DNA from 3 places in the Bacillus sp. GW823-FHT06A10 genome. Region 1 is predicted to be linked to each of the others. Evidence: riboswitches for the same ligand, from Rfam matches in the RefSeq annotation. Region 1 holds a riboswitch; each other region holds the start of a gene.

Region 1 (6,782 bases):
GACTGCAAAGTAAACGATAAGACCGCTCCAGCTGATGTTGCTTGAGATTGTTGAATATCAAATCCGAGATGTGTTTGTAATCCCGGATAATAGACATTTTGTACTTTAGCGTGCTCTTGTAAATAATGTGCGATTTTATTGGCATTTTTAGCTGAATGCTCGAGGCGTACGTGCAATGTTTTTAGACCGCGAAGTACGAGAGAACAATCTTGAGGTCCTAAAATAGCACCGAATGCATTTTGTAAAAATCCAAGCTTTTGAGCGAGTTCGGCATCTTTTACTACTGCTAATCCGGCAGTAACATCACTATGACCAGCAATAAATTTTGTAGCACTATGAAGAACGACATCAGCTCCAAGTTCAAGTGGTTTTTGGAATAGTGGTGTCAAAAATGTATTATCAACAAAAGTAAGAGCGCCAATAGATTTTGCGAGTTTAGAAACCTCGCGAATATCTGTCACTTTTAAAAGTGGGTTAGAAGGTGTTTCTACATAAAAGAGCTTTGTATTTGGTTTCATGTTTTGTTTTATTTCTTCTAAATTGGTCATATCAACAAATGTATGTGAAACACCGTAACGGGAGAGTACCTCAGTTATCACTCGGTAAGTGCCTCCGTATACATCTTCTGAAATGAGTACGTGATCACCTTGTGAAAGAAGGAGGAATGCAGTGGAAATCGCTGCAATGCCTGATGCAAAGGCGAATCCCTTTGTTCCACCTTCTAATAAAGCAATGATATCTTCAAGAGCTTCACGAGTTGGATTTCCTGACCTGCTATAGTCATATTTTCCGAACGTATCTACATCAAACTGGTGAAAAGTTGATGTGTTATAGATAGGAACGTTCACAGCTCCTGTTTGCGAGTCATGTTTATATTGGTTGTGTAGTAAGAGTGTATCTATAGAATAACTCATATTCTTACACCTTCTTTTACAAGTTTAATGGCTTGCTTTAAGTCTTGAATTAAATCGTTACTATTTTCAATGCCAACGGAGAATCGAAGAAGACGATTACATACACCGTTTGCTGTTCTAATTTCTTCAGGAATATCAGCATGTGTTTGCGTTGCTGGATAAGTCATTAAACTTTCTACACCACCAAGACTTTCGGCAAATGTAATTAAGGATAAAGATTGTAAGAATGGATTAATCCAAGCTTCATCTTTAAGGCGAAATGAAATCATGCCGCCTCTTCCAGGATAAAATACATCTGTCACCCCGTCTTCATCATTTAAATATGCAACAACTGCTTTCGCATTTTCTTCATGCTGTCTCATGCGAAGCGCTAACGTTTTCATACCGCGAATTAATAACCATGAGTCAAATGGGCTTAAAACTGCACCTGATGCATTATGATAATGAGCGATGTCTTCACAAAGTTCCTTTCCTTTTGCAATGACAAGTCCGCTTAGTACATCGTTATGTCCCCCTAAATATTTCGTTGCGCTGTGAAGTACAATGTCAGCACCTTCTGTTAATGGTTGCTGTATATAAGGTGTGTAGAATGTGTTGTCTACAATAAGAAGTAGTCCGTGCCTTTTCGCTACAGTTGCGACAGCAGCAATATCAGTAACTTGCATTAATGGATTAGTTGGAGTTTCTATGAAAATAGCCTTCGTTTCAGTTGTGATAGCTTGCTCAATTTGTTTAATAGACTGTGTATTTACGTATCTACATCGAACATTCCACTTTTTTTCATGTTCAGAAAATAATCGATACGTTCCACCGTATAAATCTTCAGATACAATAAGTTCGTCTCCAGAGCGGAATAGAGAAAGGACGAGGAGAACAGCCGCCATCCCTGAACTACAGGCATAACCTTGTTCGCCATATTCTAAGTCTGCGATTGCCTGTTCTAAAAGACCTCGAGTTGGATTGCCAGTTCGTGAATAGTCAAAGCCAGTAGATTTACCAATTCCTTCATGACGATAAGCGGTTGAGAAATAAACTGGTGGATTAACCGTTCCAGTTGTAGTTTCACTGCGATTGCCGATTTGTGCTAGTTTTGTTTCGATTGTTGACATGTGAAAATTCCTCCTTTTTAAATTGAAACATTAAGTGAATATAAAATAAAAAAAGCCTTCTAAGAAGAAGGCTTTCGGTTTGAATAGAGTCTTCTTCTCATCTGTCAAATCTTTCACAATTTGCTGGAATTAGCACCTTATTAACAAAATGTTAATGGTTGCTGAGGCGTCACAGGGCCAGTCCCTCTACCTCTCTAGATAAGAATGTTCGTATGAAATTTTTATTATGTTTTTAACTTTACAACAAAAGATAATTGAATTGCAACTTTATTTTGAAAAATTTTTATTTTTCCGCAAGTGTCATTGACTTTTACTTTTGTGCATGCTAAATTTATTAAAAAATTAACAAACATTGTTAAAAGGGGAACGCATTTCCTTTTAGCTACATAAATAAAATAATAAAGACAACTCTTATTGAGAGCGGTGGAGGGAAAGGCCCTGTGAAACCCGGCAACCTTCAAACGAAATGTTTGAAACGGTGCTAATACCTGCAAAACGAATGTTTTGCATAATAAGAGGAGGAACGATTATGTCCCCCTCTTCAAAGTGAAGAGGGGGTTTTTATATTGATAGAAATGAGGGAGATTCGTGAAATTACTAGATTTATTATCAAAAGGAATTGTAATAGGTGATGGTGCGGTTGGGACGTTATTGCATTCACATGGCTTGCAAAGTAGCTTTGAAGAATTGAATGTATCGGATCCAGACTTAATTATATCGATTCATAAACAATATGTAGCTGCTGGAGCAGATGTAATTCAAACGAATACGTATGGAGCAAATGAGGCGAAATTACGTATGTACGGCTTAGAAAATCAAGTTACAGAAATTAATAGAGCGGCAGTAAAACTGGCGAAAGCATCTGTTACAGATAAAAATGCAATTTTAGGAACAATTGGTGGTATGAAACATATCGGAGCCGTTACAACGACTGATATGGAAAGGGAGTTTATGCTACTTGAACAGGCAGGGGCTTTACTAGAAGAACAGGTTGATGGATTACTATTAGAAACTTTTTACGATGAATTTGAATTACTTCATGCTGTTAAAGTATTGCGTAAGCAAACGAACATTCCAATTGTTGCTCAATTAGCGTTACATGAAGCAGGTACGACTCAAAATGGAAATGATGTTAATGAAATATTAAAGCAAATTATAGATTACGGTGCAAATGTTGTTGGATTAAATTGTCAACTAGGGCCGCTTCATATGACGGAGGCTTTCAAAATGATATCGATTCCGCAAAATGGCTATTTATCAGCATACCCAAATGCAGGTCTCCCGAATTATGTGGAGGGACGTTACGTATATGAGGGAAGCCCAGCTTATTTTGAGGCGATGACGCCGAGATTTATTGAGCAAGGTATTCGGTTATTAGGTGGTTGTTGTGGTACGACTCCAGAACATATTCAAAGTATGAAGCACGCTGTTGCGAATGTTACACCTGTAATAGAAAAAGACACCATTCAAAGGCCGAAAGTTGTTCATACGCATGAGAAACGTTCGAAGGCTCACGTCACTCTAGCAGAGAAAGCGAAAAAACAAACGACAGTTGTAGTGGAATTAGATCCACCGAAAACGTTAGATACACAGCGGTTTTTTGAAGGAGCAAGAGCTTTAAAAAGAGCGGGAGCAGATGCTATTACTCTAGCAGATAATTCATTAGCATCGCCTCGTATTTCTAATATGGCAATGGGTGCGTTATTAACGAAGCATGATATCCCGGTATTGACACATTTAACGTGTAGGGATCATAACGTCATTGGACTACAATCTCATTTGTTAGGTTTATCGGCGTTAGGGATGGAAGAAGTGTTAGCTTTAACTGGTGATCCAGCGCGCGTTGGTGATTTTCCTGGTGCAACTTCTGTATACGATTTGTCCTCTATTGAGCTCATTAAAATGATTAAAGAAATGAACGATGGACGTTCAATTTTAGGGAAATCAATTGGACCGGCGACAAGGTTTTCTGTAGGCGGCGCATTTAATCCTCACGTGAGGCACTTAAAAGCAGCGGTTAAGCGAATGGAACGAAAAATAGATGCTGGAGCGGAATATTTTTTAACTCAGCCAATTTACGATATCGCGTTAATTGAAGAAGTGTATGAAGCGACAAAGCATTTGGAACAATCTATTTTTATTGGAATTATGCCGTTAGTAAGTAAGCGGAATGCAGATTTTCTTCATTTTGAGGTACCGGGTATTACTCTTCCAGAAGAAATAAGAGAGAGAATGGATGGACACGAAACGAAAGAGGCGGCAATTGAGGAAGGGATTCGCATTTCGCAAGAATTGATCGACGCAGCGATGAAATATTTTAATGGTATTTATCTTATTACACCATTTTTAAAATATGAAATTACAGAACATCTTGTTAAATATGTAAGAGAAAAGCAAGAAGTGAAAGAAGGTATTAATTGATGAAGTGTATAGAAGAAAAATTACAAAATAGCATTTTAATATTAGATGGTGCAATGGGAACAATGATTCAGCAAGAGGATTTAACTGCTGAAGATTTCGGAGGAGAAGAGTACGAGGGCTGTAATGAATATTTAGTAGAAACAAGACCAGACGTTATTTTAAAGATTCATAAAGCTTATATTGAAGCTGGAGCGGATATTATTGAAACAAATACATTTGGGGCAACGAATATTGTACTAAGTGATTATGAGCTGTCTCATTTAGATGAAGAACTAAATGAAAAGGCAGCACTTTTGGCGAAGCAAGCTGTTAAAGAAAGCGGTAAGGAAGTATATGTTGCGGGAGCGATGGGACCAACAACGAAAGCAATTAGTGTTACTGGTGGTGTGACTTTTGAAGAATTGATTGAGGCTTATACAAGGCAGGCACGAGGATTATTAAAAGGAGAAGTTGATGTATTACTCGTTGAGACGAGTCAAGATATGCGTAACGTGAAAGCAGCTTATATTGGAATTCAAGCTGCTTTTGAAGAACTGAAAAAAACGGTTCCTATTATGATTTCAGGAACGATTGAGCCAATGGGAACGACTCTGGCTGGGCAAACAATTGAAGCTTTTTATTTATCAGTAGAACATATGAAACCATTATCTGTTGGGTTAAATTGTGCGACTGGTCCGGAGTTTATGAGGGACCATATTCGTTCACTATCTGATTTATCGGAGTGTTACATTTCTTGTTATCCAAATGCAGGTCTTCCTGATGAAGATGGACATTACCATGAGTCTCCATCTTCTCTCGCTGAAAAGGTGAAGCGATTTGCTGAAGAAGGATGGGTTAATATTATCGGTGGTTGTTGTGGCACGACACCAGAACATATAAAAGCAATGAAAGAAGCACTAGCATCTCTTAAGCCTCGTGACCATCATGAGAGAGAAGGACATGGAATTAGTGGATTAGAGGCACTGCAATATGATGAGTCTATGAGACCGTTATTTGTAGGTGAAAGAACGAATGTTATTGGATCACGTAAATTTAAACGATTAGTAGCAGAAGGGAAATTTGAAGAGGCTGCTGAAGTGGCAAGAGCGCAAGTGAAGAAAAATGCTCATATTATTGATATTTGTATGGCAGATCCTGATCGTGATGAAATAGAAGATATGGAGAAATTTTTGACAGAAGTTACGAAAGTGTTAAAAGTACCGATTATGATTGATTCAACGGATGAAAATGTTATGGCAAGAGCACTTACTTATATTCAAGGAAAAGCTGTTATCAACTCTATTAATTTAGAAGATGGAGAAGAGCGTTTTGAAAAGGTAACACCGCTTCTTCGTAAGTATGGTGCTGCAATTGTAGTTGGTACAATCGATGAAGATGGTATGGCAGTAAGTGCTGAAAGAAAATTAGAAATTGCAAAAAGAAGTTACGAATTATTAACGACGAAATATGGGATACGCCCGTCAGATATTATTTTTGATGCACTTGTGTTTCCAGTAGGGACAGGTGATGAAGAATATATTGGTTCAGCGGCAGCGACTATAGAGGGCATTCGCCTTATTAAAGAAGCGTTACCAGAGTGTTTAACGATTTTAGGTGTAAGTAACATATCATTTGGTTTACCACCGGCTGGACGTGAAGTATTGAATTCCGTCTTTTTATATCATGCTACGAAGGCTGGATTAGATTACGCGATTGTTAATACGGAAAAATTAGAACGCTATGCGTCGATTCCAGAGGAAGAAAAACACCTTGCAGATGCATTACTGTTTGAAACGACGAAAGAGACGTTAGAAGAATTTACAAACTTTTACCGAGTCGCTAAAAAGAAAGATGTCGTTGTGCAAGAAACGTTAACGCTAGATGAACGACTAGCAAATTATATTGTAGAAGGTACGAAACAAGGATTACACGAGGATTTAAGTCTTGCACTTGAAGAAGGAAGAAAACCTCTTGATATTATTAACGGTCCGCTTATGACAGGGATGGATGAGGTAGGACGACTATTTAATAATAATGAACTTATTGTTGCTGAAGTATTGCAAAGTGCCGAAAGTATGAAAGCTGCTGTAAGTTATTTAGAGCCACATATGGAATCTAGCGATAGTGCAAAAAAAGGGAAAGTATTATTAGCAACTGTAAAAGGTGATGTGCATGATATTGGGAAAAATCTCGTTGAAATTATTTTAGCGAATAACGGATATGAGATTATTAATTTAGGAATTAATGTACGTTCGGATCGAATTGTTCAAGAAGTACAAGAAAAGAAGCCGGACATTATAGGCCTTTCAGGTTTATTAGTAAAATCAGCGCAACAAATGGTAACGACTGCTGAAGATTT
Region 2 (6,782 bases), on a different contig from region 1:
ACGTTCGCTGAAAAGATGGAAAATAGCATTATTATTACACTTTGCGTTGGATTGTTAGGTCTCATTTATATTTTCAATTACTTTTATACGAAAGGTTTTAACCTTACTCTCGATATCGTGATTTTTATGTTATTAATTGCCGGTCTTATTTTCCACCGTACTCCGATTCAGTATATTCGCGCTTTTTCAGACTCTACGAAAAGTGCTTCTGGCATTTTACTTCAATTTCCGTTTTACGCAGGAATTATGGGCATGATGATTGGAGTAAATAGTGAAGGACTTTCACTTGGAGGAGCTATTTCTAATTTCTTTATTAGCATTTCAAATGAAACGACTTTTCCGCTCTTTACATTTTTAAGTGCTGGCATCGTTAATATTTTCGTTCCATCTGGTGGCGGTCAATGGGCCGTGCAAGCACCAATTATGATTCCAGCTGGCGCTGAACTTGGTGTACCTGCTGCAAAAACTGCAATGGCCATTGCGTGGGGCGATGCTTGGACGAATTTAATTCAACCTTTCTGGGCATTACCAGCATTAGCGATAGCTGGTTTAGGTGCTCGTGATATTATGGGATTTTGCGTTGTGAACTTACTATATGCAGGTTTTATCATTAGTCTATGCTTCTTATTTATTTAAACGAAAAGCTAGTTTTATACTAGCTTTTTTACATAATAAATCATTTATTTCCCATGCAATTTATAACTGTATTCCACTCTATGTCCTTAAGATGTAGTGACTCAAATGCAAAAAAATCTTCGCAAATTTTTCCAATCAGGTGTGGATGTTCCCTCAAAAAATTCCACTGTAATACTTTAGGAAGAAAATGCATTTCATATTCTTTACTTCCCCGTACTACCTCATCAACTTCTCTTTCACAAATTCCCCTTATTAAATAATCATTTCTTAACTCTATTTGAATTTGTTGAAATGTATCGCTGCATTTTTTCAATTGAAGTAAACACGTAATATACTTCCGAAAAAGTTCGTTATCATACTGACAACAGTTTATAATACGATCGACTTCATTCATAATGTACGAGCCTTTTCTTCTATTTGTAATAACCATTTTTCGCGCTTTGATACTTTACTCGTTTTCACAGATTGAAAAACTGACCGTTTTATATCACGAATGCCACAAAAACGTAAAACACCTCTCTTCATCATAATCCAATCTGCTGATCGATATAACAATGCGACGTACCATAGAGGCGAGTCTAACGTATTAATAACCCACGTTTTTTTCCCTTGCAATAATCCTTTCGGCAGAGCCCCTTCATATTTATAAGCAAATCCAGCTACGAAAATACGGTCAATAAAACCTTTTAAAATAGCTGGCATCCCCCACCACCATATCGGATATATAAAGAGAAGTGTATCTGCTTCTTCCACTAATTTTCTATACCGCGCTGTCTCTTCTTCATTTATTAAATCACGTCTTTTCTTCTCTTCATTGAATACAAGTACCGGATCAAATTGTTCCTTGTATAAATCAAGCAACGTAACCGAATGATTTGTTTCCTGTAGCCCTTTTTGCACATGCTCTAAAATTGCCCCGTTAAAACTTGAAGGATTAGGATGAGCGTATATAATCAGTACGTTCACTACAAAACAACTCCCTCTATCGTTAAAGTTATCCCTTCTTTAATAACTTCTCTACAATTTGTACGTTTTTCGAACTTTGCAACAGTCGATTTAATACAGTAAGTAACTCTTCTTTTTCTAAATCTTTCAGTTTCTCTTTAACTGCACTCTCACCAGCACCTTGAATATCATAAACAACTGCCGCCATATGTTTACAATAATTTTCATACGGACATTCGCAACTACTTTTTGAAAAATCTTCGAGATCGATAACTACTTCATAATTCCCTGCATTTCCAGTAACGAAAGCAAACACTTTTTTATCTTGTATTTCAACATCTTCTACATGTCCATCTTCATAATATTCATATCCCTTATCTACAATGTACTTTGGGATCCATTTCGTTATATCTTTTAATAAGTAAGCGTACATAATTGTACCCCTTCCTTTAATTCCCTTTTGACTTCAAAAATCCTGCATGTTATTCTAATTACTGTTAAGTAGCAAGTCTACGTGACAAAACGACTGACACCTATTCGGCGAAGGTGTCTCTTTTCATTTGCAGCCGATACGAATTGCCTCTTTCAGGCACATTCAATTTTTGACACTACACACTCAACACCATTCCCTGTATCAGGCTGCTTAAGCAGTCTTTTACTCTACATACTCCGTTATTTTAAAAAAAAGAGAGCTTAGCTCCCTTTTCTCGCCTTATAAAATACCCCTTTTTCAGTATAGAGATATTCATCAGCTAATGTAATTTTCCCATCCAGTTTCAGTTCATCTAATAGTCTTGATAAATAAAATTGATGTAACATCTTTTTCGTGAATTTTCCTTCATGATGCGAAACGATATGTTCTTGAATATCTAACAATGATATTGGCTTATCTTGCTCTATCATATATTCATAAACTGTACTACGCAGTTTTACGTATTTTTCGAGTGTCACAGCAATGCGCAACCCCTTTCTTCTTAATATAAATTTTCGTAATCGGTTTTTTTGCAACAAAAAAACCTCTCCGATAAGAAGAAGTTACGTATATATCTTCGTCTTATCTCCCAGAACAAATATGTTCTGCTGGAATTAGCACCTGCATCGCGGTTGCTGGGTTTCATCGGGCCAGTCCCTCCACCTCTCTGGATAAGAAATATTCACTTAATTCTTACTATACGTAATTTCATTTTAATTGTCAAACAAATATAACAAATAATATTTTCTTCTTTACTGTTCATACTATACATATATGAATATGCAAGGAGGATTATGAAATGCATCAAAATGCTCGCGGATATGTACAAGATTCTTTTCAATCATTACAAGAAGCAAAACATTGTTTAGAAGAAGCACTACAGACTGTTGAAAAAGATTTTAATCGCGCTCGTATTGAGCAATCCCTTTATGCGATCGAACAAGCTATTCAACGCTGCGATTACACCGTTCACATTTTAGAACAAGATTGAAAAAACTTCCCATCATAAGGTGGGAAGTTTTTTCAAATGGCATACTTCATAATTATTGCCGTTATGATTAAAAAATATACAGAATTCACAATTTCTAAAACCCCTACTTTTATAATAGAAATTTTTTTGCCATACAATATAATGGCTCGAATGACACTTGGTATAAAAATAAGGGAGCACCACGGATTAATTGCAAATACAATGATTGTTAATAGAATATGATAACCCCAAGATATAAAACGATACTTCGGATTATTTTTCTCACGTATCATCGTTTTCACATAAAACGTACTTCCTAAAAAGTATAAGAATGAAATAAGTGCAATGAATAATGCTGTATGATCGATTTGTTTCATTGAAAAATAATAACTAATTAACCCACCAACACAAAACACAATGATCGCACAAATATCATTTAATAGTGCCCTTTCATTTTTTTGACGAGCATAATGCATATTTACTATAAATAGTGGAATCATGACTATTACGAATAAAAGAATGCGCCATTCATATAATAGAGAAATCATCCCAAATACGAACGCAATAATAAAATATACAATTGAAGCATGTAAATACTCTTTTTTTCGTTTTTGTTTTATGTACATAAGGAATGGATACGTAGCTAAATAGATAAAGAACCAAGCTATAAACAATGGAATGTGATATATAGTAGGTTTTCCAAGTATGACACTTAATAGAAATGGTATAGCAAGCATCGCCCATGCACCATGTTGCTTCGGAATAACTAACTTCATTAACTATACACCTCCCTTTTGAAAATAGTTCTCACCTATTATTATACAAATAATTTTATATAGTAACGGATATATATTGGACTATTTTTTGACAATAAAAAATGCTCCTTACAATATGTAAGAAGCATGAAAGAGGCAAACGAATATGTAAGTCGCGACCCTACCTTATATGAGTATGCTTTTCTATGCTATGTTATGCTTATCTAATATACCGTATTTCTTTTTAAATCTTGTGAGAATCGTAATCCAAGACGTACTAAATAGTAGTAAGAAAATAACATTCGAAATCGCATGACTTAAATCAAAGTAAAAACTTGCGATGTAATACGAAATGACAGTTTCCCACGTTGCTTCTCGTATAAAACCGAGAAGGCCCCAGAAATTCATAATCCAACCAAATAAAAAACCAACAATTACTCCGTAAAGAAGTCTCCCCCATAGCTTTTTCATTAAAAATGTATTACGCAATAATCCAGCTATAAAACCAATCATACCCCATGAAAACATTTGCCACGGCGTCCACGGACCTTGCCCTAAAAAGATGTTAGACACAATCGCTGCTGTTGCACCGATCATAAAACCCGCTTCACTTCCAAACACAATTGCAGAAACGATAATAACAAAAGAAGTTGGTTGTACACTCGGTAAAATAGAAAATGGTACGCGGCTAACTGCTGCAATTGCCGCTAATACAGCAACGAGAACAATTTCACGTGAAACAAACGACTTCCTTTCAAAACGGATATAGAAAGGTAACATAATAACAACTAATAAAAACAAACTACTTAACATGTAATAACCGTCCATAATAAGTGTAGTAAAGAGTAATGTGCCTATTATTACTGCAAAAATACCTATTATGAATGCAACATATCGTTTGGACACGCTTCGTACACATCCTCCCACGTTAATGCATATGGCAATTCTTTTCGAATGAATCGATTAATAGATGTTGTATAAAAGAAGTTACCACTAAAAAATTCTTTCGGTGCATCATTCATAATGACTGTCCCATCAAATAACATCATACATTGATCCACGTATTTCGCTGCAAACTCAATATCATGCGTTGCCATTACAATTGTTGTACCTTCTTTTTGTAGCTTCCTAAATAGCTCTCCTACTCTTTCTTTCTTCCACGGATCTAGCCCCTTTGTCGGTTCATCCAGTAATAATAAAGTTGGCTTTGATAATAATGTCGTACATAACGCAAGTAATTGTTGCTCTCCTCCGCTACAATCGTGCGGATGGCGTTCTTTAAGCGAGTACAACCAAAACTGTTTTAGCGTATCTTCTGCTATTTCTTTTCCTTGTTCTCCGTATAATTCACGTGCACGTTCATACACCTCATCCCACACTGTATCAAATGTAAAATGATAATATGGATGCTGCGATACATACCCAATACTTTTAAATCGTTCTTTCGAATCAATTTTATGTATCACTTTCCCATTCCACTTTACTTTCCCTCTTCTCACTTTTTGCAAACCAGCTAAAAGCGTTAACAGTGTAGACTTCCCTGTCCCATTCTTTCCAACGAGCGCTACCCATTTTCCTTTTTCAATCGAAACTGATAAATCACGTAAAATAAGCGGACTATTTTTTTCGTACTGGAACGAAATATGCTCTGCGCTTAAAATTACCTCTTGCTTTTCACTTTGTGCTATTAGCTCATTTACATATGATATCGCTGAAAAATTATTCATTTTCATTTGCGCCTCTCGCACCGTAAACGGAATATCTCTCACATTCCACTCTAAAAATAGCCTTGGAATTTGCGGAATAAATGGACGGAATGTTTCTACTCCCCACATATTCGTAATAACAGTTTTAGGACTACCATCATACATAATACAGCCATTATCCATACAAACAACGCGTGTTGCAAGCGGGATAACTTCATCTAAACGATGTTCACTTAAAATAATCGTAATTCCAAGTTCTTCATTAATCCGTTTTAATAATCCTAAAAACTCTTTTGCAGCAATTGGATCTAACTGCGCTGTCGGTTCATCTAATAATAGCAATTTCGGCTGCATAACTAATACCGCAGCTAAATTAACAAGTTGCTTTTGCCCACCAGATAACGTGTGAACAGATTGATGCAATAAATCTTGAAATCCTAAAAAGCTAATAAGCTCTGCTATTCGTTTTTGAATAATATGTGATGGTAACCCAATATTTTCTAAAGAAAATGCTAATTCTTGAATAACTGTATCCATTACGAGTTGATTTTCTGGATTTTGAAATACCATACCAATTTCTTGAGCAGATAACAAATCAGGTACATTTTCTAATAAAGTACCATCATAATATGTATCCCCAGTACGCTTACCAATTGGAAGTAATTCTTTTTTAAAATGTTTTAATAAAGTCGTCTTCCCGGATCCTGATCCGCCGGCAAGTGCAATAAACTCTCCTTTTTGAACAGAAAGAGAAATATGCTGTAACGCTTTTTCGTTTTCATCAGCATATACAAATGATAAATTGTTTATTTCTGCATGCGCCACCATAACCATTCCCTTCCTTCCATTATAATTGGTAAACTAATAAACATCGTAAATACGATAAACATCATCCCATCGTATTGCTGAAATAAAATAGATTCGACTTTCGGATAAATGATTAACTTTCCTCCGCCATACGTACTACATATGATAGCAATTATAAATAGAATACTTAAATAACTGAGCGTATACCAATCTCGTTTTTCCATTCTATAGCGAATATATGTCGTACGTTTCGTTACACCAAATCCACGAGCTTGCATAGAATCTGCCGTTTGCAATGCATCTTCCAATGAACAAATTAATAATACTTGCAGCAATTGCATACCATTTTTGACGCGTTCAATTATCGAACCTGAATCTACCTGCACACCTTTCGTCTTTTGAACGAGTGTGATTTTCTTTAATCGCCTTATAAACAAAGGAACAAATCTCACTGTAATCATCGTTAACAATGCAACTTTCGGTGAAATTCT
Region 3 (6,782 bases), 190 kb from region 1:
GTAAATGTAATCCCTCTAAAAATCCCTATATAATATTTCTTTGGAAATAATTTTTTGCATATCCAGAGCAGCCGCTTTTTATTGAATTTCTAGTTCCCAATTTTTCTTTCTTCAATTTTTAAAGACCATCTCATTAATCCATATATACTTCCATACATAAGTAAGATCTTTGCAATTCCCCAAAATACATTTCTTTCTTCTAAGTCTTTAAATAAGAACATAATCGCAAGAGGAACAATTAGTACCACAACACCCATCCAACCAAGAACATATACTTCACCAATAAGAAGTAATAAAAATATAGTTACTGCTAATATATATGTCTGTATTGTCGACAATTGTAAAATTGGTGTCCCATACCATTTATTCATAAATATTAATAACACTAATAATAAAATAGGTATCATCACTACTACATAAATAATTCCAAACTCTACTAATTTACTTTTAAAAGAAGACATTCTAAACGCAACAATCGTTCCAATAATCGTAATGATTAAAACGATAGGATAACCGATTAACTGTACATTCGTTAACGTAAATTGTTGATTCGGATTTCCAAATAAAATATTTGTAAGTAACCAATATCCTCCTATTCCAATTATCATTCCTAAAATAGTCTTTATACTCCCGCTTTTATCCTTCTCCATCTCTTTCGCTAATTCTTCCGCATACTCTTTTGGTGAGTCACCAAATATGTCCCTTACCGTCTTCCCCTTTTTTTCACCTTCTATTAAATGAAGCTCTGCATCTTCTAGAAAGGCGTCCACCTCTTCTTCTTTAATCCCTTTTGTTATTAAATATACTTTCGTATCAATTAAAAACTTTTCTCCTTCTTTAGAAACATTCATTATAACCCCTCCCTTATTTAACCATTTCTCTTCTATTCGTCTTCATCATAATTTCAAGGAAAATTAAAATAAACAAACTTCCATATAAACATATAATTTGAAATAACATTGGCATGAGATCTTCAGATGTAAATGTTTTAAACATTAACATAATAGAAAGCGGAATGATTAAATATAAGTTTTTAAACCATCCTTCAAAATATATATTTATAGCTACTGTTATCATAAAAATCCCACCAGCTACTATATAACTTTGGACTTCGGTGAATGTGAGCATTTTTGTAGGATATATCACATCTAATATCGTAACAGCTCCTAATAAAAACAATGGAGCAATCATAACTAAAGACCACATGGAAAACCATGTTTTTGTAAAGCTTGTGACGAAGGTCATTTTGCGAAGTAGAAAATTAGGACCTATAACAACTAAAATCAATGAAAAACTGTAACCGATACACTGAATAAGTGAAATCTGTAACATTCCATTATTCACTATTAAGATAGAAGCAATAATCCAAAAAGATACGATATTCATTACTGTAAAACCAATTTGCTTCCACGTTTCCTGTCTATCTCTTTCCATCACTTTTACAAGTTCATTTGCATATTCTTTCGGTGAGCTTCCGAAAATATCTTCTACACTCTTCCCCTCACTCTCACCTTCTATTAAATGAAGTTCTGCGTCTTCTAAAAAGTTTTCAATATCACTTTCTTTCACACTCTTTGCCGTCAAAAATAATCTCATATCTAACAAAAACTTTCGTGCTTCACTTGATAACATTATTTTCTCCTTCCCTTCCCTTCAAGTAGACGTTCTACACTACTTTGCATCGCTTCCCAGCGATCCATAAATTCATCAAGTGCTTCCTCGCCTTTTTCTGTTAATGTGTAATATTTTCTCTTTGGACCAGATGGAGATTCCTTCATTACGCTTGTTATTAGTCCTTCTTTTTGCATTCGTATTAATAACGGATAAATACTTCCCTCACTCGCCATTGTAAAACCATACTTTGCTAGCTTCTCACTCATTTCATAACCGTATATTTCGCCTTCAGAAATAATAGCAAGTAAGCATCCTTCTAAGATCCCTTTCAGCATTTGACTTGTCGACATAATTCAAATCCTCCTACTATCTTGTTTTACAAGATAGATAAACGTAAGTATCTTGCTTTACAAAATAGTATAGCAAAGACTATTTTGCAAAACAAGATAGCTAACGATATTTTTTCCAAATGTTTGCAGGATTTTCATTATAACCTCTCTAAATAGAGCACTATGAAAACTTTATTATGAAGGGATGTTTTTCATCATGGTTACAAATCGAGTTGTCTTTTTAACAGGTGCTGCGAGTGGTATTGGATATGAAATGGGAAGTGCTTTTGCAAAAGAAGGTGCAAAAGTTGTGATTACTGATCGTCTTGAAGAACGTGCGAAAGAAGCTGCTGAGCAATTACAAAGTGAAGGTTTTCAAGCTATCGGTTTAAAATGTGACGTTACATCTGAAGAGGAAATTACAGCATCAATTTCTCAAACAGTTAGTCATTTCGGTTCATTAGATATATTAATTAACAACGCAGGAATGCAACACGTTTCACCCATTGAAGACTTTCCAACGGAAAAGTTTGAGCTACTAATTCAAATTATGCAAATTGCTCCGTTTATCGCAATTAAGCATGCCTTTCCGATTATGAAACAACAAAAATATGGTCGTATTATTAATGTCGCTTCTATTAACGGCCTTGTCGGGTTTGCTGGAAAAGCTGCCTACAATAGTGCAAAACATGGCGTAATTGGATTAACAAAAGTTGCCGCTTTAGAAGGTGCTACGCATGGTATTACTGTTAATGCCCTTTGCCCTGGTTATGTCGATACCCCTCTTGTACGTAATCAACTACAAGACTTAGCTACTACACGAAATGTACCACTTGAAAATGTTTTAGAAGATGTTATTTATCCACTCGTCCCACAAAAGCGCTTATTACAAGTACAAGAAATCGCTGATTATGCTATGTTTTTAGCGAGTGAAAAAGCTAAAGGTATTACTGGTCAAGCTGTCGTTATCGATGGTGGCTATACTGCTCAATAAAAAATAAAGTTTGCTCAAGAAGAGCAAACTTTATTTTTTATTGCGAGGATCTTCGTACTTTAGTAATTGCCGCGGGAGCTTCTCAATTGCAACAATTACCCCCTCTAATTTACTTTCAATACGGTGGAGTAAATATAATGTTACAACAATTGGAAACCCTACATTACCTATCATCTTGATCCACTCTTCCATCCTCTTCTCCTCCTTTCATTATATAAGTAAGAGAAAACAATGCATTTAGGCATAAAAAAACAAGCTATTATGTATTAGCCTGTTTTTCAAATAATGATGCAATTTCTCGTTTATAATCCCCGCTTATAATACCTTTCTCAGTAATAATTCCTGTAATTAATTCGTTCGGTGTTACGTCAAATGCAGGGTTATAAACATTCGTTCCAATTGGTGCTACTTGTTTTCCAAAGATTTTCGTAACTTCTGTTTCATCTCTTTCTTCAATAATTATTTCGGCTCCAGTTTCTTTCGTAACATCAAATGTTGACAGTGGCGCAGCAACATAAAATGGGATATCAAAGTGCTTTGCTAAAATAGCTAAATTCATTGTCCCTATTTTATTTGCCGTATCTCCATTTGCGACAATTCGATCCGCCCCTACAATAATTGCATTTATTTCTTTCGTTTGAATAGCATGAGCTGCAGTATTATCTGTAATAAGGGTCACATCAATATTTGCTTGCTTCAATTCCCAGGTCGTTAAGCGACCACCTTGTAAAACTGGTCTCGTTTCACACGCATATACATGTAGACGCACACCTTTCTCTTTTCCAATATAAAAGGGAGCTAATGCAGTTCCATATCTGGCAGTTGCGATACTTCCAGCGTTACAGATTGTTAAAATATTATCGCCATCTTTAAAACATGTTAACGCATATTCCCCAATATTTCGGCACACCTCTTCATCTTCCTGCTGAATGCGAAGCGCTTCTTCTTCTAATGTTTTTTGTGCTTCTTTTATTGTAGTAATCTCTCGAATAGATTCTCTCATACGATCAATTGCCCAAAATAAATTTACTGCTGTCGGGCGTGACGTTCCTAAATAATTACAATCTCTATTAAACTTCTTTTGAAATTCTTCAATATGTACAGTGTTATATTTTTTTGATGCAAGCGCCAAGCCAAATGCAGCTACAATTCCAATTGCAGGCGCTCCTCGTACTTCTAACATTACGATACTTTTCCAAACCTCTTCAATAGTCGTCAATGTTTTGTATTCTGTGCTATGCGGCAATTTCGTTTGATTTAATACCGCAATTGCATCACCTTTCCAGCTTACAGATCTCGGAACAGTAACAATTGTACTCACGCTTTTACGCCCCCTGAAACTGTCTGTTGAAATAATGTTCGAAACAGTTGAATATCAGCACTTTTAGATTCATATTTTATTAGTTCTTTACCTAAGGATAGCGCTTGTTTCTTAGCTTGAATTCTTGTTTCTTTATTTTCTATTTCATCTAAATCTGCTACATGAGCTAAACCAATTGTTCTACGAATCAGTTCACATCCGGCAAATCCAACTGCATCAGTAAAGATATTTTGCAAAATAATTGGTAACCATTGTTTTTCTTTCGTATATGCTTCTACACCTTCTCCAATCCATAATTTTGTAAAATTTTCTACAAAATAACTCCACGTCTTTTCTATATGGAAAAATAGTACACTTCTTTTTTCTTCTTCTCTAGATAAAGCATTTAGTAATAGATTTGCAATAAATTGACCTATGTCAAATCCAAATGGGCCATATGTCGCAAATTCTGGATCAATCACTTTCGTTTCAGAAGGTGACGAAAAAATACTACCAGTATGTAAATCACCATGAATAAGAGTTTCTTTTCTTGTTAAGAACTTATATTTATATTGTGCTACTTTTAGTTTTAAAGTTTTATCACTCCAAAGTTCATCAACCACTAGCTGTAAATCTGGCTCATAATCATTTGTATCATAATGTCCAAACGGATCTGTAAACACTAATTCCTCTGTAATTTTACAAAGGTCCGGATTTACAAAGGTACCTTCTAGTACCCTCTTCTCTTCTGACTGTAAACCAAAATCTGAAGTGTAAAATAAAACATGTGCTAGAAAACGGCCGATATGCTGGGATAAAAGCGGATATTCTTCTCCGTCTATTAATCCTTTTCTTGTAATTGTTAGTCTTGATAAGTCTTCTATTACCGTTATCGCTAACTCTTCATCATGACTGTACACTACTGGAACATAATCCGGTACATACTGTGCAAAAATTTGTAATGCCTTGCTTTCAATCGTTGCTCTTTTTATAGACAATGGCCAGCTTTCACCAACTACTTTCGCATAAGGCAGTGCTTGTTTTATTATAATTGATTTCTCTCCATCATCTAATTTGAACACGTAATTTAAGTTTCCGTCTCCAATTTCATGACAAACGACATTTGCCTTTGCTTCAAAATAGCCATGATCTTTCGCATATTGTACAGCTGTTATTTCTGTTAATGAATAATATCCCATCGTCTTCTCCCCCTTTTTAAATTCAGAGGTTTTTCTAACATAGAAAAACCTCTTTCCACTAAGAAAGAGGTTTGAAGTTTATCTTCTCCCCTCTTATCTGCCAGAAAGTTTTACTTTCTGCTGGAATTAGCACCGTGCCTTTTGGCGTAATAAACGCCCCATTTCACAATGGTATTACGGTCGGTTGCTGGGCTTCATCGGGCCAAATCCCTCCACCTGCTCTTGATAAGAGTTGTATAATTTTTTGAATTTTTAACTTTATGTTGAAGACTATACCAAGAATAAAAATCACTTGTCAACATTTTATTTGTATAATTCTGGACGGCGATCCGCAAAAACTGGAATTCCTTTACGTACTTCTTTAATTTTCTCGAATTCAAGCTCTCCAAATAAAATTGATTCCTCTTCATTCGCCTCTACTACAACTTCACCCCAAGGGTCCACAATTAAAGAATGACCCGCAAATACATTATTTGGATCCTTTCCCGCTCTATTACATGCAACAACATAACACTGATTTTCAACTGCTCTTGCTTGCAATAGCAAACGCCAATGTGCTAAACGAACTAATGGCCATTCAGCTACAACAAATAATACTTTTGCCCCTTTAGCAGTATGGACACGCATCCACTCTGGAAAACGAATATCATAACAAATTGTTCCAGCGCATTCAACATCATCCAGCTTAAATTCGCCCGTACCATTACCGGCTATTAAATATTTATGTTCATCCATAAGCTGAAATAAATGTACTTTACTATATTCGTTGACTAGCTGTCCTTCATTATTTACAACATACATCGTATTTGTAACGCCTTGCTCTGTTTGCTTTGCTATAGAACCACCAACAATATGTACATCATATTGCTTCGCCCATTCTATTAACTTTTCTTTCGTTTCCACTCCATCCCTATCTGCAATTTCAGAAAGTCTCGTTAAATCATATCCTGTTGTCCATAGTTCTGGTAAGACGATAACATCTGGCCTTTCCTTCATAGCTTCGCTTATTTTATTTTTAGCATTCTCAATATTTTTTTCTACATCTCCAAAAACAATATCCATTTGAATACATGCGACTTTCATTTTTTCAGCCCCATTCTTATTTTTTTCTTTACAAAATACTGGAAAGATTATATCATTTGTCACTAGAATTGTAACAACTTTCAAAAGAGGTGGAAAGTATGAAATTATTTCAACCTTCTGAGATAGTAACATCATTGCCAACACAATTTTTCGCTTCACTTGTTGCAAAAGTTAACAAAGTCGTTGCAGCTGGTCACGATGTTATTAATCTAGGTCAAGGTAATCCAGATCAACCAACACCGCAGCATATCGTAAAAGCTTTA

The links. A riboswitch is a leader RNA that binds a small molecule or an ion and turns the genes downstream of it on or off. The one in region 1 is predicted to bind S-adenosylmethionine.
Region 2: it holds a riboswitch for S-adenosylmethionine, as region 1 does, so the genes downstream of both, AC1Q8M_RS12660 (hypothetical protein) here and metI (cystathionine gamma-synthase/O-acetylhomoserine thiolyase) in region 1, are expected to answer to the same signal.
Region 3: it holds a riboswitch for S-adenosylmethionine, as region 1 does, so the genes downstream of both, mtnK (S-methyl-5-thioribose kinase) here and metI (cystathionine gamma-synthase/O-acetylhomoserine thiolyase) in region 1, are expected to answer to the same signal.

Annotation. Positions count from the first base shown of each region.
Region 1 is NZ_JBXAHT010000002.1:579,727-586,508, forward strand. It holds gene metC (cystathionine beta-lyase) at 1-914, opposite strand, end outside; gene metI (cystathionine gamma-synthase/O-acetylhomoserine thiolyase) at 911-2,023, opposite strand; SAM riboswitch class I at 2,118-2,228, opposite strand; SAM riboswitch class I at 2,432-2,541, shown strand; gene AC1Q8M_RS17795 (bifunctional homocysteine S-methyltransferase/methylenetetrahydrofolate reductase) at 2,612-4,444, shown strand; gene metH (methionine synthase) at 4,444-6,782, shown strand, end outside.
Region 2 is NZ_JBXAHT010000001.1:2,484,147-2,490,928, forward strand. It holds gene AC1Q8M_RS12640 (short-chain fatty acid transporter) at 1-636, shown strand, start outside; gene AC1Q8M_RS12645 (hypothetical protein) at 677-1,030, opposite strand; gene AC1Q8M_RS12650 (NAD(P)H-dependent oxidoreductase) at 1,027-1,602, opposite strand; gene AC1Q8M_RS12655 (SWIM zinc finger family protein) at 1,631-2,014, opposite strand; gene AC1Q8M_RS12660 (hypothetical protein) at 2,275-2,592, opposite strand; SAM riboswitch class I at 2,633-2,731, opposite strand; gene AC1Q8M_RS12665 (hypothetical protein) at 2,853-3,044, shown strand; gene AC1Q8M_RS12670 (YwiC-like family protein) at 3,077-3,799, opposite strand; gene AC1Q8M_RS12675 (ECF transporter S component) at 3,983-4,684, opposite strand; gene AC1Q8M_RS12680 (ABC transporter ATP-binding protein) at 4,657-6,318, opposite strand; gene AC1Q8M_RS12685 (energy-coupling factor transporter transmembrane component T) at 6,291-6,782, opposite strand, start outside.
Region 3 is NZ_JBXAHT010000002.1:772,625-779,406, reverse strand. It holds partial or broken gene AC1Q8M_RS18955 (DNA-binding protein) at 1-77, opposite strand, end outside; gene AC1Q8M_RS18950 (DUF1129 domain-containing protein) at 90-851, opposite strand; gene AC1Q8M_RS18945 (DUF1129 domain-containing protein) at 865-1,632, opposite strand; gene AC1Q8M_RS18940 (PadR family transcriptional regulator) at 1,632-1,964, opposite strand; gene AC1Q8M_RS18935 (3-hydroxybutyrate dehydrogenase) at 2,161-2,937, shown strand; gene AC1Q8M_RS18930 (YvrJ family protein) at 2,968-3,129, opposite strand; gene mtnA (S-methyl-5-thioribose-1-phosphate isomerase) at 3,197-4,258, opposite strand; gene mtnK (S-methyl-5-thioribose kinase) at 4,255-5,436, opposite strand; SAM riboswitch class I at 5,527-5,668, opposite strand; gene AC1Q8M_RS18915 (carbon-nitrogen family hydrolase) at 5,740-6,603, opposite strand; gene AC1Q8M_RS18910 (pyridoxal phosphate-dependent aminotransferase) at 6,618-6,782, shown strand, end outside.